Regions from separate parts of the Arthrobacter jiangjiafuii genome, predicted to be linked through region 2. Evidence: predicted binding sites of a transcription regulator. Region 2 holds the regulator's gene; the other holds the start of a gene.
The links. The regulator HrcA, encoded in region 2, represses chaperone genes, less so after heat shock. The targets are predictions, from matches to a motif close to TTNGCACTCGNNNNNNNCGAGTGCNAA.
Positions count from the first base shown of each region.

Region 1: groL (chaperonin GroEL) is a predicted target of HrcA. The motif match lies at 6,118-6,144, and genes of this name have one in related genera.

Region 1 is NZ_CP076022.1:558,158-565,962, forward strand. It holds gene KKR91_RS02795 (lipid II:glycine glycyltransferase FemX) at 1-693, shown strand, start outside; gene KKR91_RS02800 (threonine/serine exporter family protein) at 739-2,688, shown strand; gene KKR91_RS02805 (siderophore-interacting protein) at 2,758-3,600, opposite strand; gene KKR91_RS02810 (uracil-DNA glycosylase) at 3,645-4,430, opposite strand; gene KKR91_RS02815 (DUF3263 domain-containing protein) at 4,539-4,841, shown strand; gene KKR91_RS02820 (LytR C-terminal domain-containing protein) at 4,879-5,496, shown strand; gene KKR91_RS02825 (cold-shock protein) at 5,743-5,964, shown strand; gene groL (chaperonin GroEL) at 6,302-7,805, shown strand, end outside.
Region 2 is NZ_CP076022.1:2,110,676-2,118,480, forward strand. It holds gene KKR91_RS09930 (PhoH family protein) at 1-520, opposite strand, end outside; gene KKR91_RS09935 (GerMN domain-containing protein) at 816-1,748, shown strand; gene KKR91_RS09940 (16S rRNA (uracil(1498)-N(3))-methyltransferase) at 1,791-2,555, opposite strand; gene dnaJ (molecular chaperone DnaJ) at 2,559-3,701, opposite strand; gene hrcA (heat-inducible transcriptional repressor HrcA) at 3,842-4,855, opposite strand; gene KKR91_RS09955 (DUF3097 domain-containing protein) at 5,048-5,890, shown strand; gene KKR91_RS09960 (DUF4870 domain-containing protein) at 6,018-6,446, shown strand; gene hemW (radical SAM family heme chaperone HemW) at 6,531-7,763, opposite strand; gene lepA (translation elongation factor 4) at 7,760-7,805, opposite strand, start outside.

The DNA.
Region 1 (7,805 bases), 1.6 Mb from region 2:
GGCGCCGGCCTGGTCAAGACATTCAACCTGCAGCCCAATGACTCCACCGCACTGCTGGACACCACGCCGGAGATCGATCAGGTCCTGAAGAACATCTCCTCGCGCGGACGTAATGCAGTGCGCCGGGCGATCCGCGAAGCCGCCGATGTGCGCCGGGTGGAGCCCACAGAAGAGAACATGCGGACGATGTACCAGCTGATGAGCCATATCGAGGACCGGTCCGCAGCCCGGATGCGCTCCTATGACTACTACCACCGCTTTTGGTCCAACTTCGTGGCTGCCGGCCAGGGCCGCTTCTACTTCGCCTTTGAAGACGGCGAGCCCACCGTTGGCGCCTTCGTCATCGCCTACGGGAAGAAGGGCACGTACAAGGACGGCGGCTCCAAACCGCGCCGCAACCAGTACGGCGACTCGCACCTGGTGCAGTGGACGGCCATCACGGAGCTGAAGGAAGACTTCGGCATTGAACAGTACGACTTCTGCGGAACCCCTCCCAGCGACCAGCTGAAAAACAAGGAGCATCCGCACCACGGACTCGGCCTGTTCAAGACCAGCTTCTCGAAGACGGTCACCGACTTTGTGGGCTGCTATGACCTGGTCCTGGATCCGCTGCGGTACAAGATCTGGAACACCATCGGTGAACGGGTTGCCCGGCAGATTTACTGGCGCCGGCACCAGCAGCCGTTCTACTAAACAGCAATCAGGCCTGAATGGGATTCAGGCTACAGAGGCGAAAGGGTGAGTCCTTTGGAGAACACGTCCGATGCAGACCGCCAAGAGCCTGCGCAGAACCCCGACCCCATGGTGGGCCTGATTCCGGTCATCCGGCCACCGGAAGCGCGGCAGCGCCCGGCGGCCGCAGGAAAGACCGCGCCCGCCACTGGGAAGACCGCGCCCGCCGCCGGGAAGACGGCGGCCAAAACTCCGGTGGACGGTGCCCCGGCGCGCGTGCCGGGACTGCCGCGCAAAGCACCCAAGGCGTCCAAAGCGTCCAAGGCATCCAAGGCGTCCAAGGGCACTGCCCTGCCCACCGGCCCTGCCGGTGGCGGGCTGCGGAGCACCAGGCCCAAGCCGCCGCCGCCCACCACCTCGGTGATGCAGACTCTGCCCAAGGGCACCTCCGGCGGACTGGGGTCCGGACGGGCCGCCCCGGGATCTGACGCCGGCCGCGGCAAGGTGCGGCCGGATCAATCAGCGGGGACTGCATTGCCTCCCCGGAAGCCCCGCGCCCGCAAGACCGTGCCGGCCAGCCACCAGCCCGGCAGCGCCGCGGCCCTGCGGCAGGACCGCTCTTCGGCAGCGGCCCGCCGCATGCTGCGCCGCCTGGTCCAGGGGGAAACTCCGCCCACCCAGGCCATGTCCATTGTGGAACGGCTGGCCGGATCTCCGTATGCCAACCCGTTGGTGCGCAGCGCGGGACCGGACGCTTCGGCCCGGAAAACCCTGGACCTGGCCCTGGGCCTGGCCGAGACGATGTTCCGCTACGGTGCCGGCGCCCTGGAAGTGGAGACGGCCATCATCGCCGTCACTGCAGCCTTCGGCCTGGAGAACATTGAAGTGGACATCACCAACCAGTCGGTGCTGCTCAACTACTCACCCAAGGACCAGACCCCCATCACCGTGATGCGGGTGGTGCGGTCCTGGACCAACAACTACGCCGGCCTGGGGCTGGTCCACCAGCTTGTCACCGACATCATCGACGGCGGCGTCTCCCGCGCCGAAGCCTCCAACCGGCTGAACGAGATCACCCACCAGCCCAAGCCGTTTCCACGCTGGGCCGTGACCTTTTCCGCCGGCGTGTTTGCCGCCGCCATTGTAGGGTTCATCGGCGGCGGACCGCTGGCATCCATGGTCGCGTTCATCAGTACGTTCCTGGTCAGCCTGCTGCAGCGGCTGCTCGGACGCTGGCGGGTGCCGGACTTCTTCAGCACGGCAGCCGCCGGATTCCTGGTCACCGCCGTCGCGATGCTCTTCTGGTCCTTCGATGTGCCGATTTCCCCCGGGATTGTAGTGGCCGGGGGCATTCTGCTGCTCCTGCCCACCGGACGCCTGGTCTCCGCGGTACAGGATGCGATCAACGGGTTCCCGGTAACGGCGTCGGGACGTTTCCTGTCGGCGTTCCTCACGTTCGCCGCGCTGGTAGCCGGCATCGCCGTCGCCCTGGTGGCCGGCGCGCTGCTGGGGGTGCCGCGGCTCGACGTCACCAAGGTAGACGGATCCCAATATCCGTTTGCGGTCACCATGGTGCTGCTGGCCGTGGCCCTGGCCACGATCTGCGTCGTGGAGCAGTCGCCGATGAACCTGGTCCTGCCCACGGTCCTGACCGGTGCGGCGGGTTTCCTGGTGTTCGAGCTGTCCGAGATACTGGGCATCGGACCCCGGCTGACCCCGGCCATCGCGGCCATCTTCATCGGCATGGTGGCGCGCATCGTGGCCCTGCGGATGGGCGCTCCGCAGCTGATCGTTGCGGTTCCCGCGGTGCTGTTCCTGTTCCCGGGGCTGAGCATTTTCCGCGCCATGTACGGGTTGAGTATCGGCAGCGACGACGTCACCAACGGCGCGGTGGGAATCTTCAACGCACTGACCGTGATCCTGGCGATCGCTGGCGGCGTGGTGTTCGGTGACAACTTGGCCCGGCCGATGACCCGGAACCTCTCGGGCAACGACCGCCGGAACCGCCGCCGGTAAGGACGGCACCGGCAGGGAACCAGGCGGCGCCGTCAAGCGCAGGCGACGAGGGCCCCGGAACGCAAGGACCTAGAGGATCTTGCCGACCGGGGTCCTTTTTTCTGCCTGGAAGGCGTCCTCGGTGCGGCCGGCTGCCCAGTAGCCGGAGAGGGAGACCTGCCGGCGCTCCAGCCCGCGGGTCGTGAACAGGATGTCGCGCAGGGCCTTCATGGCTTCGCGCTCACCGTGGGCAAACACCTGCACGTTGTTGTCGGGCCAGGCCGCGGCTGCCACGGCACCAGCCAGCAGCCCGGTGTTGCCCGCAGGAAGGCCGCCGCGGTAAAGCCAGGTCACGGTGACGCCCTCCGGCGCCCGCAGCGGCTGCCGGTCCTCGGGGCCGCCGACCTCCAGGAAGACCTGCCCGACGGCGTCGGCCGGCAGTGCTTCGAGGACGGCGGCGGTGGCGGGCAGGGCCGATTCATCCGCAGCGAAAAGGTACCAGCCGGCGTCCGGATCCGGATTGAAGGCGCCGCCGGGCCCGGTGAAGGCCAGCGGATCACCTGGCACCGCCCGGGCAGCCCAGGGACCGGCGAGGCCCTCGTCGCCGTGAACCACAAAGTCGATGGCCAGCTCGCGGGCGACCGGGTCGACGCTGCGGATGGTGTAGGTACGCGAGACCGGCCACTGCTCCCGCGGGAACTGCTCGCGCAGGGCCTCGAGCTCGGCCGTGCCGTCCAGCGGGGCGCCATCGGGGCTGAACCAGATCTTGCAGTACGCGTCGGCGCAGCCATTGCCGGCAAAGCGCTCGAAGTTGGGGCCGCCGGCAATGATCCGGACCATGTGGGGAGTCAGCTCCTGGCGCCGCAGCACCTCCAGGGTCAGCAGCGGGCGGGCCCGCCGGGGAACATCCTGTGCAGGCTTCACTGCGGGCACAGCGGGATCGGGCATCTGGTTCTCCTTGGTCATGGGAATCTCCTCTACCGTATCGCGTCCAACCGCCAGTCAACCGGCTCCGCTCCCTGCTGCCGCAGCAGCTCATTGGTGCGGCTGAACGGACGGGAACCGAAGAATCCGCGCGACGCCGACAACGGGCTCGGATGGGCGGATTCAATCCGCGCGGCACCGTCCAAAAGCGGAACCACCGACCGGGCATCGTTGCCCCACAGCACGGCCACCAGCGGAGCGGGACTGCCGTCCGGACGGCGGCGGCCGACGACGGCGCGGACGGCCAGTTCGGTGATCTGCTCCCAGCCGCGCCTGCGGTGCGACCCGGCGCTTGAAGCGCGTACGGTCAGCACGCGGTTCATCAGCAGGACGCCCTGGTCCGCCCAGGCGCTGAGGTCGCCGTGCGGGCTGGGAGCTATGCCCAGATCGGCGGCGAGTTCCTTGTAAATGTTGTTCAGGCTCCGCGGCAGTGGCCGCACGTCCCGGTCCACCGCGAAGGACAGCCCCACGGCATGGCCGGGGGTGGGGTACGGGTCCTGGCCGATCAGCAGGACCTTGACGTCGGCGAGGGGGCGGGCGAATGCGCGCAGGATGTTTCCCGGAGCGGGCAGGACCTGATGGCCTTCCCGGCGTTCGGCCTCCAGGCCGGCGGCGATCCGGTGCAGCTCCGGGGCAGCCGGCGCCAGCGCCTGTGCCCAGTCCGCGGCCATCACCCCGGCCAGCGGAGCCGGTGCGGCGAAGGGGAACGGTTCGGTCCGGGAGGGATCGGGCGCAGGGGCGTCGGGCAGGGTAAAGAGGGTCGGCTCATTGGAACTCACCCTTCCAGCCTAGGCCGCTGCCGTCGGGCACGCGCCCAGCGCAAATGACAAGCCTGTTATTCAGCAACTAACATGGCAGGAAGACCATCTATCAATTGGGAGCATCCTGTGGCAGAAACAACCGAAGCCTTCTCATTGGAGGGTGCGGTTGACCCCGAGAGTCCGCTCGGGGAACAGGAACAGCAGATGCTCGCCTTGGAGCGGGCCTGGTGGAAGTACGCCGGAGCCAAGGAACAGGCCATCCGCGAGCTGTTCGGCATGTCCGCCACCCGCTACTACCAGGTCCTGAACGCACTGATCGATACCGAGGAAGCCCTCGCGCATGACCCGATGCTGGTCAAGAGACTGCGTAGACTACGTACAACCCGTCAGCGCGCGCGTACCGCCCGTCGTTCAGGCTCTGACGTCTAGACCCGGCGCCACCTGAGACCAAGGACAAAACCGAACCATGAGCAAATATCCACGGGACGAGTTCGACAAGATTCCCGAAACATCGTCGCGCCAGGGCGTGCACCGGGAACGCCTGATTCCTTCCCGCACCGGCGGCCTGGCACTGATCATCACCGTCGGGGTGCTGGCACTGGTCCTTGGCCTCGCGGCGTACTTCGTCATTCCCCGCCTGGGAATCGGGCAGGACGCCGGCGCCCCGCCGCCGGCCGCCGAATCCCCGGCCGCCACGGAGAGCACCGGGGCCGAGCCGACTGAGACGGAAACGGCCGAAGTAAGCCCGTCCGCCACCCCCACCCCGAGTGCCTCGCCGAGCCCCACGCCGTCGCCCACCCCGACCGCCACGGTGGACCGTGCCCAGCCCGTGGTGGTCCTGAACGGCAGCGGCGTCGGCGGACTCGGAGCCAGCATCTCGGCCCGGATTGCCGGCGACGGCTGGACCACCGCACAGGTGGCCAACTGGGCCGGGACACCGCTGCAGTCATCAGTCATCTTCTACAACGGCGCAGACCAGCTGCCCAACGCCGAGGCGCTGGCACAGCTGCTCGGCATCCCCAGCCTCGTGGATTCCGCCGAATTCAGCATGGTGACCGTCGTCGCCGGTCCGGGCTTCCACTAAGCCCGGACCCCGGGGCGCCGCCCGTTTCGGCGGCGTCCTACCTGCTTTGAAGGCCGGTACGTAAACACTCGATAACAATCGCCACTGCCCGATTGGAAGCCCCGCCCCGCTGGCTACAGTGGGTCCAGCCGCGCGCCGCCGGTCCGGACCCAGCTCAGAAACCGAGTGACCCGGACCCTGCGCGCCGGCCCGTTCCGCCATGGGAATCGTGGCGGAATGCACGATCGATCAGGGTGGAGAAAGAGCATGGCGCAGGGGATCGTCAAATGGTTCAACGGGGAAAAAGGGTACGGGTTCATCACCGTGGATGAGGCCCAGACGGACGTTTTTGTCCACTGGTCAGCCATCCAGGCCTCCGGCTACCGCACGCTTGAAGAGGGCCAGCGGGTGGAGTTCGAAATCGGCCAGGGCCAGAAGGGTCCGCAGGCGGAAGATGTCCGGGCTGTCCAGGTAGGGGACCAGGTTTAGCCCAGAGCGCAGGACGGCGGCGTCCCGGTATGGCCGGGGCTGCCGCCGTTTGGCGTGTCCGCGCGGACCAGGCCCGGTTACAGATGCATGTGAGCTCGGTTGCGGGTGGCAGTGATCGCTTGCACTCAGTGTGCGGGAGTGCTAATTATTGACTTAGCACTCTTGCCGGATGACTGCTAACAGCGGTCGGCGTTGAGTGAAAAAGCAAGCCACTGAGGTGAGGGCCTGCGGACACGTAAAGAGATCGTGTCCTCACGGCCCGTCCGTCGCGGGCACCGCAGTCTGGAATGCAACATCCTGCAGCAAGCATGACTGTTCCGAAAGGACGAAAGCCGTTATGGCCAAGATCATTGCATTTGACGAAGAGGCCCGCCGCGGCCTTGAGCGTGGATTGAACATCCTCGCCGACGCCGTGAAGGTCACCTTGGGCCCGCGTGGCCGCAACGTTGTCCTCGAGAAGAAGTGGGGCGCCCCCACGATCACCAACGACGGCGTTTCCATCGCCAAGGAGATCGAGCTCGACGATCCCTACGAAAAGATCGGCGCCGAGCTGGTCAAGGAAGTTGCCAAGAAGACTGACGATGTTGCCGGCGACGGCACCACCACGGCAACCGTCCTGGCCCAGGCCCTGGTCAAGGAAGGCCTGCGCAACGTTGCCGCCGGCGCCGACCCGCTGAGCCTGAAGCGCGGCATCGAGAAGGCTGTCGAAGCCGTCACCGCCGAGCTGCTCGCCTCCGCCAAGGAAATCGAAACCAAGGAGCAGATTGCTGCCACGGCTTCCATCTCCGCCGGTGACCAGCAGATCGGCGACCTGATCGCCGAGGCACTGGACAAGGTCGGCAAGGAAGGCGTCATCACCGTCGAGGAGTCCAACACCTTCGGCCTTGAGCTTGAGCTCACGGAAGGTATGCGCTTCGACAAGGGCTACATCTCCGGATACTTCGTCACTGACGCCGAGCGCCAGGAAGCCGTCCTCGAGGACCCGTACATCCTGGTCGTCAACTCCAAGATCTCGAACGTCAAGGATCTCGTTGCCGTCCTGGAGAAGGTCATGCAGTCCGGCAAGCCGCTGCTGATCATCGCCGAAGACGTTGAGGGCGAAGCCCTGGCCACCCTGGTCGTCAACAAGATCCGCGGCACCTTCAAGTCCGTTGCCGTCAAGGCTCCGGGCTTCGGCGACCGCCGCAAGGCACAGCTTGCAGACATCGCCATCCTCACCGGTGGCCAGGTCATCGCCGAGGAAGTCGGCCTGAAGCTGGAAAACGCCACGCTGGACCTCCTCGGCAAGGCCCGCAAGGTTGTTGTCACCAAGGACGAGACCACCATCGTGGAAGGCGCAGGCGACCCCGATGAAATCGCCGGCCGCGTCAACCAGATCCGCGCCGAGATCGAGAACTCCGATTCCGACTACGACCGCGAGAAGCTGCAGGAACGCCTGGCCAAGCTGGCCGGCGGCGTTGCAGTCATCAAGGCCGGAGCGGCAACCGAGGTGGAGCTCAAGGAGCGCAAGCACCGCATTGAGGACGCTGTCCGCAACGCGAAGGCAGCCGTTGAAGAAGGCATCGTCGCCGGTGGCGGCGTTGCACTGATCCAGGCCGGCCTGAAGGCGTTCGCCAACCTGAACCTCGAGGGTGACGAAGCCACGGGCGCCAACATCGTGCGCGTTGCCATTGACGCCCCGCTGAAGCAGATTGCCTTCAACGCCGGCATGGAGCCGGGCGTTGTTGTCGACAAGGTCCGCGGACTGCCGGAGGGCTGGGGCCTGAACGCAGCAACCGGCGAGTACGAAGACCTGCTCGCAGCCGGCGTGAACGATCCGGTAAAGGTTACCCGTTCTGCCC
Region 2 (7,805 bases):
GGGTCAGGATGATCCGGCTGACTTCCTTCTGCTGCAGCGCCTGAACCGCCTTGGCCATCGCGAGGTAGGTCTTGCCGGTACCCGCCGGGCCGATGCCGAAGACAATGGTGTTTTCATCGATCGCATCGACATAGTTGCGCTGGTTCAGCGTCTTGGGACGGATGGTCCGGCCGCGGGTGGAGAGGATGTTCTGCGTGAGGACCTCTGCCGGGCGCGGGGCGCTCTGGTCCCGGAGCATGGTGATCAGCTGCTCCACCAGCTGCGGGGTGACCCGGGTCTGGCTGCGGGCAAGAACCCGGACTTCATTCACCAGCCTGTGGGTAAGTTCCACCACAGGAGCCGGGCCGGAGATCGACAGCTCGTTGCCCCGTACATGGAGGTTGGCTTCCGGATAGGCGGCCTCAATGATCTTGAGTGCCTCGTCATTGGCACCCAGTGACTGGACCATGTGTTCCGTTGAATCGAAAACGATGGTCCGCCGATCCAGTCCAATGGTGCCAATTCCTGAGGATTCAGTCATATGTTCGGCCTTCCCAGGCCTTTCATCGCCCCTTCGCAGAGAGAGTGTGGAGGTAAGCCCGCCGAAGTTAAGACAGACATTCCAATATTACTTGATGCCGCACCTGCGCGTCTGCTCCCGGACAAAGCGCTCGGCCCGAACGGGGTGGCGGCCGGCGCATGCCTCTGTCTCAATCGGGTCTCAGTCCGGTAGCGAGAAGGTCAAGACCGGCAATCGGCTGTTTTGCGTGTGCCAAGCTGGAAAGAGACCAACCCGGGAAAGCTCCCGGAAACTGACGCTGGGAGAGGAGGACGGTATGACCACATGGCGGAACCGCCCCCCGGGCCGGCGGACCCTTGGCCTGCTCGCGGCCTCTTCACTGCTCCTTAGCGGCTGCGGCGTAGTGGCAGCGAACCCCACCACCTCCATGCCGACGTCCTTTGGCGACGCCGCACGGGCCGCCTCCTCGCCCATGACCGTGGCGACGCTTCCCGGCGGAGAGACCGCGCCGGGCCTGATCCCCGTGTATTGGCTGGGGCTGAACGGTTCCGATGTTCTGCTGTACCGCGAATTCCAGCCAGCGGAGAAGGACGGGGATCCGATCAGTGAGGCCGTTCAGGCGATGACCGCCGGCGCACCCTCCGATCCGGACTATTTCAATCCGTGGCACAAAGCCGAATCCGTCACCGCTTCCATCTCGGCCAAAAACGTCATCACGGTGGATCTTTCCGCCGACGCGTTCAAGACCTCCCTCGATGCAGGTATGGCCCACCGCGCCATCCAGCAGCTGGTGTACACCGCCACTGCCGCTGCCGCCAATGCAGGCCTGACCACCGTAGGGCATACACCCTCCGTGGTGCTGCTGGTGGATGGCAAGGCCGGCTACCGGGCCTTCGGGCACGAGGTGCTGGAAGGGGAACTGCAGCGTGACGCAACGCTCGTGGCGCCGATCTGGATCATTGACCCGCAGGAGGGATCCGGGAATCCGACCTCCCTCACGGTCAGCGGGGCAGCCCGGTCCGAAGGCGGCCAGCTCTCCTGGCGGGTGGAACCGATCGTGGACGGCCGGCCTGCGGCAGCTGCCGTCGAAAGCGGCTTCGCCGACCTTGAGGCGCCCACAGGCGGAACCTCCCTCTACAGCTTTACCGTGGAGCTCTCTCCCGGGGACTACAGCGTGAGTGTCTTCCACGGCACCGAGCGGGCCAATGAGGATTCCAAGCGCGTGAGCATCCACTCCGACCTTAAGTAGTTCCGCCGGCCGCTGGTTCTCACCTGCCAGCCGCCCGGCGTGCTACCAGCGGCCCAGCGCGGAATTCAGGACAGCCAGTGCTGCCGGGCCGGCCGTGGAGGAACGCATCACGTGCTGTCCCAGCCGTACCGCCACCGCGCCGCCGGAGCGCAGCAGCTCCACTTCGCCGCCGCTGATGCCGCCTTCGGGCCCCACCACCACGGCAATGCTCAGCGGCCGGTCCCCTGCCCGCCGCCGGGCGTCATGGACCGCCGGCACCAAGGCGCCGTCGGCCTCCTCATGCAGCACCAGCACCAGGTCCACCGTTGCCAGCCGGCGTGCAAGGTCCTTGGAGTCAACGACCCCTTCGACCTGCGGAATCACTGAACGGCGGGACTGCTTGGCCGCCGCGGTAACGATCCCCTGCCACTTTGCCTGTCCCTTGGCCGCTTTGTCGGCGCGCCAGCGGACAATGCTGCGTTCGGACTGCCAGGGAATGACCGTATGTACTCCCAGCTCCGTTGCCGCCTCGACCGCCTGCTCGTCGCGGCCGCCCTTGGCGAGGGCCTGGACCAGGATCAGCGTGTCGGCGGGTCCGTCCTCCTCGCTGACGACGGCGACGTCGACTTCCAGCCGTGCCGGAGCGACGGCGGAGACCGTGCCGGTGAGCCGGCGTCCGGCGCCGTCGACAATGTCCACCGGTTCGCCCGGCGCCAGCCGCTTCACCGCCACGGCGTGGTGGGCCTCGGGTCCTTCGAGCACAAAAACTGACCCGGGGCCGGCGGCGCGGACGGCGCCGGGCTCACCGAAGAAGATCGGATTGGTCATTGGTCAGTGATTGCCCAGGCGGTCCCGCAGCCGGGCGAACACACCCGTTCCACTGTTGGCCAGACGGCCCTCGGCGTATTCTTCGCCGCGCAGCTGCGCGAGCTTGCGCAGCAGTTCCTCCTGCTCGGAATCCAGCTTCTGCGGGGTCTCCACATGAAGGTGGACCAGCAGGTCACCGCGGCCGTAACCGCGCAGGTGGGTGACGCCCAGGCCCTTCAGGGTGCTGATTTCGCCGGACTGGGTGCCGGCCTTGACCGTGATTTCGCGGTCGCCGTCGAAGGTTTCAAAGTTGATGACCGAGCCCAGGGCCGCTGCCGTCATGGGCACCGTCAGGGTGGCGTGCAGGTCATCGCCTTCACGTACGAAGGTGGGATCGGCGTTGACCCGGATTTCCACGTACAGGTCGCCCTGCGGTCCGCCGGCGGTGCCTGCTTCGCCCTGGCCGCCCAGCTGGATGCGGGTGCCGGTGGCAACGCCTGCGGGGATCTTGATGTTCAGGCTGCGGCGGCTGCGGACGCGGCCTTCGCCGGCGCATTCGTGGCAGGGGTCGGGAATGACCGTGCCGTAGCCCTGGCAGGACCCGCACGGCGCGGTGGTCATGACCTGGCCCAGGATCGACCGGACCGCGCGCTGCACCTGCCCGGTTCCATGGCAGATGTCGCAGGTCCGCGGGGAGGTGCCGGGCTGGCAGCAGCTGCCGTCACAGGTGGGGCAGGTGACGGCGGTGTCGACCTCGATCTTCTTGTTGGTGCCGAAGACGGCATCCTTCAGGTCGATCCGGACGTTGATCAGGGCGTCCTGGCCGCGGCGGGTGCGTGAGGCCGGTCCGCGTCCTCCGCCTCCCGCGGCGCCGCCGAAGAAGGTGTCGAAAATGTCCTGGAAGCCGAAGCCCTGGCCGCTGAAGCCCGCGCCGCCGCCGAAACCGTTGTCATTGCCGTTTTCGTTGCCCGTGGTGTCGTAGATCCGGCGCTTCTGCGGGTCGGCGAGCACTTCGTAGGCGTGGGTTACGGCCTTGAACTCATCCTGTGCCCCGGGGGCGGGGTTGACGTCGGGGTGCAGCTTGCGGGCCAGCTTGCGGTAGGCCTTCTTGATTTCTTCGCCCGTGGCGTCGCGTCCGACACCCAGAACCTGGTAGTGATCGCTCACTCGTGCACATCGCTTCCTGTAATTGGCAGTTCCCGCATGTTGGCGCGGCGCCTTCTGCGCGAAGGCCTTTCCCGGTTTCCGCGGCCCTCGGGCAGCGGAACAGCCGGAGAACTGCTGTAGCTGTATTGTCTAACGCTTTTCTAGTTGTTCAGTATCCGGGACAGATAACGGGCCACGGCCCGCACTGTTGACATCGTGTTGGGGTAGTCCATGCGTGTGGGGCCCAGGACCCCCACCTTCGCCGAAGCGTCGGGTCCGTAGCCGGTGGCCACGACGGAGGCTTCGGAGAGCGAGCCGTGCGGGTTTTCCCGTCCGATCCGCACCGAGACGCCGCGGGCATCCTGTTCCATCTCGGACAACAACCGGAGCATGACCACTTGTTCCTCGAGTGCCTCGAGGATGGGGCCGATGGTAAGCGGGAAGTCCACGGTGGACCGGGCCAGATTGGCTGTCCCGGCCATCACCATACGGTCTTCGCGGTTGATGCCGGCCAGCTGTTCCAGCGAACGGGCCAGGACCGTTGCGGTGCGGCGCTTATGCACCGGCACGGTGGCCAGGCATTCAGCCAGGTGGCCGGTGATCCGGGTCAGCGGGGTGCCGCTCAGCGACGCCAGGAAATGCTGGCGCAGGGCCATCAGGTCGGGTTCGGTCACGGGATCCGGAACCGGTACAACACGCTGCTCCACCCGGCCCGTGGTGGAGATCAGCACCACCAGCACCTGTGCCGGAGCCAGCAGGACAAACTCGATGTGGCGCACCTGTGCGTTGCCCAGATGCGGGTACTGCACCACTGCCACCTGGTTGGTCAGCTGGGACAGCAGCCGCACGGTGCGTTCCATGACGTCGTCGAGGTCTTCGGCGCCCTCGAGCAGGGTCTGGATGGCTTTGCGTTCGGCCGCGGACAGCGGCTTGACGTCGGAGATCCGGTCCACGAACAGGCGGTAGCCCTTATCGGTGGGGATGCGCCCGGCGGAGGTATGCGGGGCGACAATCAGGCCCTCTTCCTCCAGGGCAGCCATGTCGTTGCGGATCGTGGCGCTGGAAACACCCAGACGGTGGCGTTCCACCAGGGCCTTGGATCCGACGGGCTCACGCGAATGCACGTAATCCTCGACAATCGCGCGGAGCACCTCGAGTCTGCGTGGTTCACTCATGGTTGTCCTCCCTCGCTGATGTCCGGCGTTGTCCGTTGCGTTTCGGGCCGCGTGTCGTTAGCACTCACCATGCCCAAGTGCTAAGTCTAATACGGATCAGGGACGTTGTTAGCATTGAAAGTCCGTGCCGTGCACGCGCAGACGTGCGCCCTGTCCAACTGCGCGCGGCCCAACAACAGCGAGGAAACACCCGTGTCGAACTTTTCGTGGGGGCCCCAGGACATCAGCGCTCCGGCCCGCCGGGTGCTGCCCAAAGTGGGTGCCGAAGCCGGACTCGTGCTTGAAGACGTGCAGACCGGCTGGGTCGGTGCGGTGGTCCGGGTGGAGAAGTCCGGCGGGCTGCACCTGATGGTGCTGGAGGACCGGCGCGGCAAGACCAAGTCCTTTGAGCTGGGCTTCGGCTTCCTGCTGGACGGCGAGCCGGTGGAGGTGGTTCCGGCTGTGAAGGCCGCTGCCCCCGCGTCCCGGCGGACGGCGTCCGGCTCGGTCCGGGTGGAGAACGTCCGGGCCCGCACCGCCAAGGCCAGCCGCATCTGGGTGGAGGGAAAGCACGACGCCGAACTGGTGGAGAAGGTCTGGGGCGATGACCTGCGGGTGGAGGGCATCGTCGTCGAGCCCCTGCATGGCGTGGATGACCTGTACGCGGCGGTCAAGGAGTTCGGACCCGGACCCGGCCGCCGGCTGGGCATCCTGGTGGACCATCTGGTGCCCGGTTCCAAGGAATCGCGGATCGCCGCCGAGGCCATGACCTCCCCGGGGGCCCGCGGGAATGTGCTCATAGTGGGCCATCCGTATGTGGATGTCTGGCAGGCCATCAAGCCGACGGCGATCGGCCTGGCTGCCTGGCCGGTGGTGCCGCGGAACGAGGATTGGAAGACCGGCATCCTCAAAGGTCTGGGCTGGCCGCACAGGAACCACACGGACGTGGCGATCGGCTGGAAAAAGCTGCTGGGTTCGGTCACATCGTATGCCGATCTGGAGCCGTCACTGCTGGGCCGGGTGGAGGAAGTCATCGATTTCCTCACGGTTCCGTAGCTGCCGCCCCGCGGCGTGTATGCCCGATCCCGGCCCGCTTGCCAGTACTCTAGATGAGATACTCAGCAGCGTTTAGCTCCACAAGGCGTGCCGCTCCATCAGCGTCAAGAGTCAAAAGGAAACAGCAGTGTCGAACACACGTCAGAACCACCAGCCCCACCCCGACGACCGGAGTTCCGGCGAGCGTCCCCTCTATCAGGGTGCTCCGGCCAACGCGCTGCCCCTGACGGCATCAGAAGACCGGCAATGGGCCACGATGGCGCATTTCGGCGGCATCCTGGGCTTCGTTCCGTCCCTGGTCATTTATCTGGTCTTCCGGGACCGCGGCCCGTTCACCGCCCAGGAATCCAAGGAAGCACTGAACTTCACGCTTCCCCCCACCATCCTTGCGCTGCTGGCCTGGCTGCTGTCCTTCATCCCGGGAATCGGCTGGATCTTTGCCATCATCAATGCGCTGCTCTGGGTGGCCATCGCCGTGTCCTCCGTGGTGGCAGGCATTGCGGTCAACCGCGGGCGGCCCTACCGTTACCGGCTGAACCTGCGCCGCATCCGCTGACAGTAGGAACCAAAGACAAAGGCCCCGGGCCGGCATTGCTGCCGGTCAGGGGCCTTTTTGTGTTGCTGTGCGGGCTAGTCACCGCTAGTCCGGCAGCAGGCGGCGGACGACGGCGTCAGCCAGCAGGCGGCCCTTGGTAGTCAGCAGCACGCGTCCGGTCAGTGCCGCCTTCGGATCCACCAGGCCGTCGGCCATCAGGCCCGCGACGGCAAGGCGCCCGGAGTCCTTCAGCCGGGAAAGCTCCAGCCCCTCGGCCAACCGCGTGCGCAGCATGACATCTTCCACGTACCGGGTTTCGGCGTCGAGCGTCTCGCGGCCCACAGCCGGAGATTCCCCGGCGCCCAGCCGCTGGGCGTAGGCGGTCGGGTGCTTGGCATTCCACCAGCGCACGCCGCCGGCGTGGGAATGCGCGCCGGGGCCGACGCCCCACCAGTCGTCGCTGCGCCAGTAGGCCAGGTTGTGCCGGCACTGGTCAGCGGGTGTGCGCGACCAGTTGCTCACTTCGTACCAGGACAGCCCTGCGGCGGTCATCAGTTCGTCGGCGAGCAGATATTTGTCCGCATGGTCGTCGTCGTCGATCGGCGGGACTTCGCCGCGGCGCATCCGGGCGGCCAGCTTGGTGCCGTCCTCAATGATCAGCGCATAGGCCGAAATGTGGTCCGGCTCGTAGCTCAGAGCCTCTTTGACCGAGAATTCCCAGTCCGCCAGCGACTCCCCCGGCGTGCCGTAGATCAGGTCAACGCTCACCTTGAGTCCGGCGTCGCGCGCCCACTGCACGGCCAGCGGAACCCGTGACGGCGTGTGCGTGCGGTCCAGGACCGCCAGCACATGAGGTACGGCCGACTGCATGCCGAAGGAGACGCGGGTGAATCCGGCGTCGGCCAGCAGCTGCAGGGACTCCGGGGTGACCGAGTCGGGGTTGGCCTCGGTGGTGACCTCGGCGCCGGGAACCAGCCCCCATGCGCCGATGGCGGATTTCAGGATCCCGGCCAGGTCCTCGGCGGGCAGCAGCGTAGGCGTGCCGCCGCCGAAGAAGACGGTGCTGAGCGGACGGTCCGGCAGCCCTGAGGCCTTCAGGACGCGGGCGGCCAGCGCCACTTCCTGCTGCGCTGTGCCGCCGTAGGCGGCCTGCGACGCCCCGCCGCCCAGTTCAGTGGCGGTGTAGGTATTGAAATCGCAGTAGCCGCAGCGGACGGAGCAGAACGGAATGTGGACGTAGAGTCCGAACTTCCGGTCCACTGCTCCTTCCGCTGCCTGGGCGGGCAGCAGTCCGTCTACGGGTGCCGGGTCCCCGAGGGGCAGTGCACTGGGTGTCACTTCTTGGCTTTGTCCTTGGATTCGTCGGAGGAAAGGGCAGCA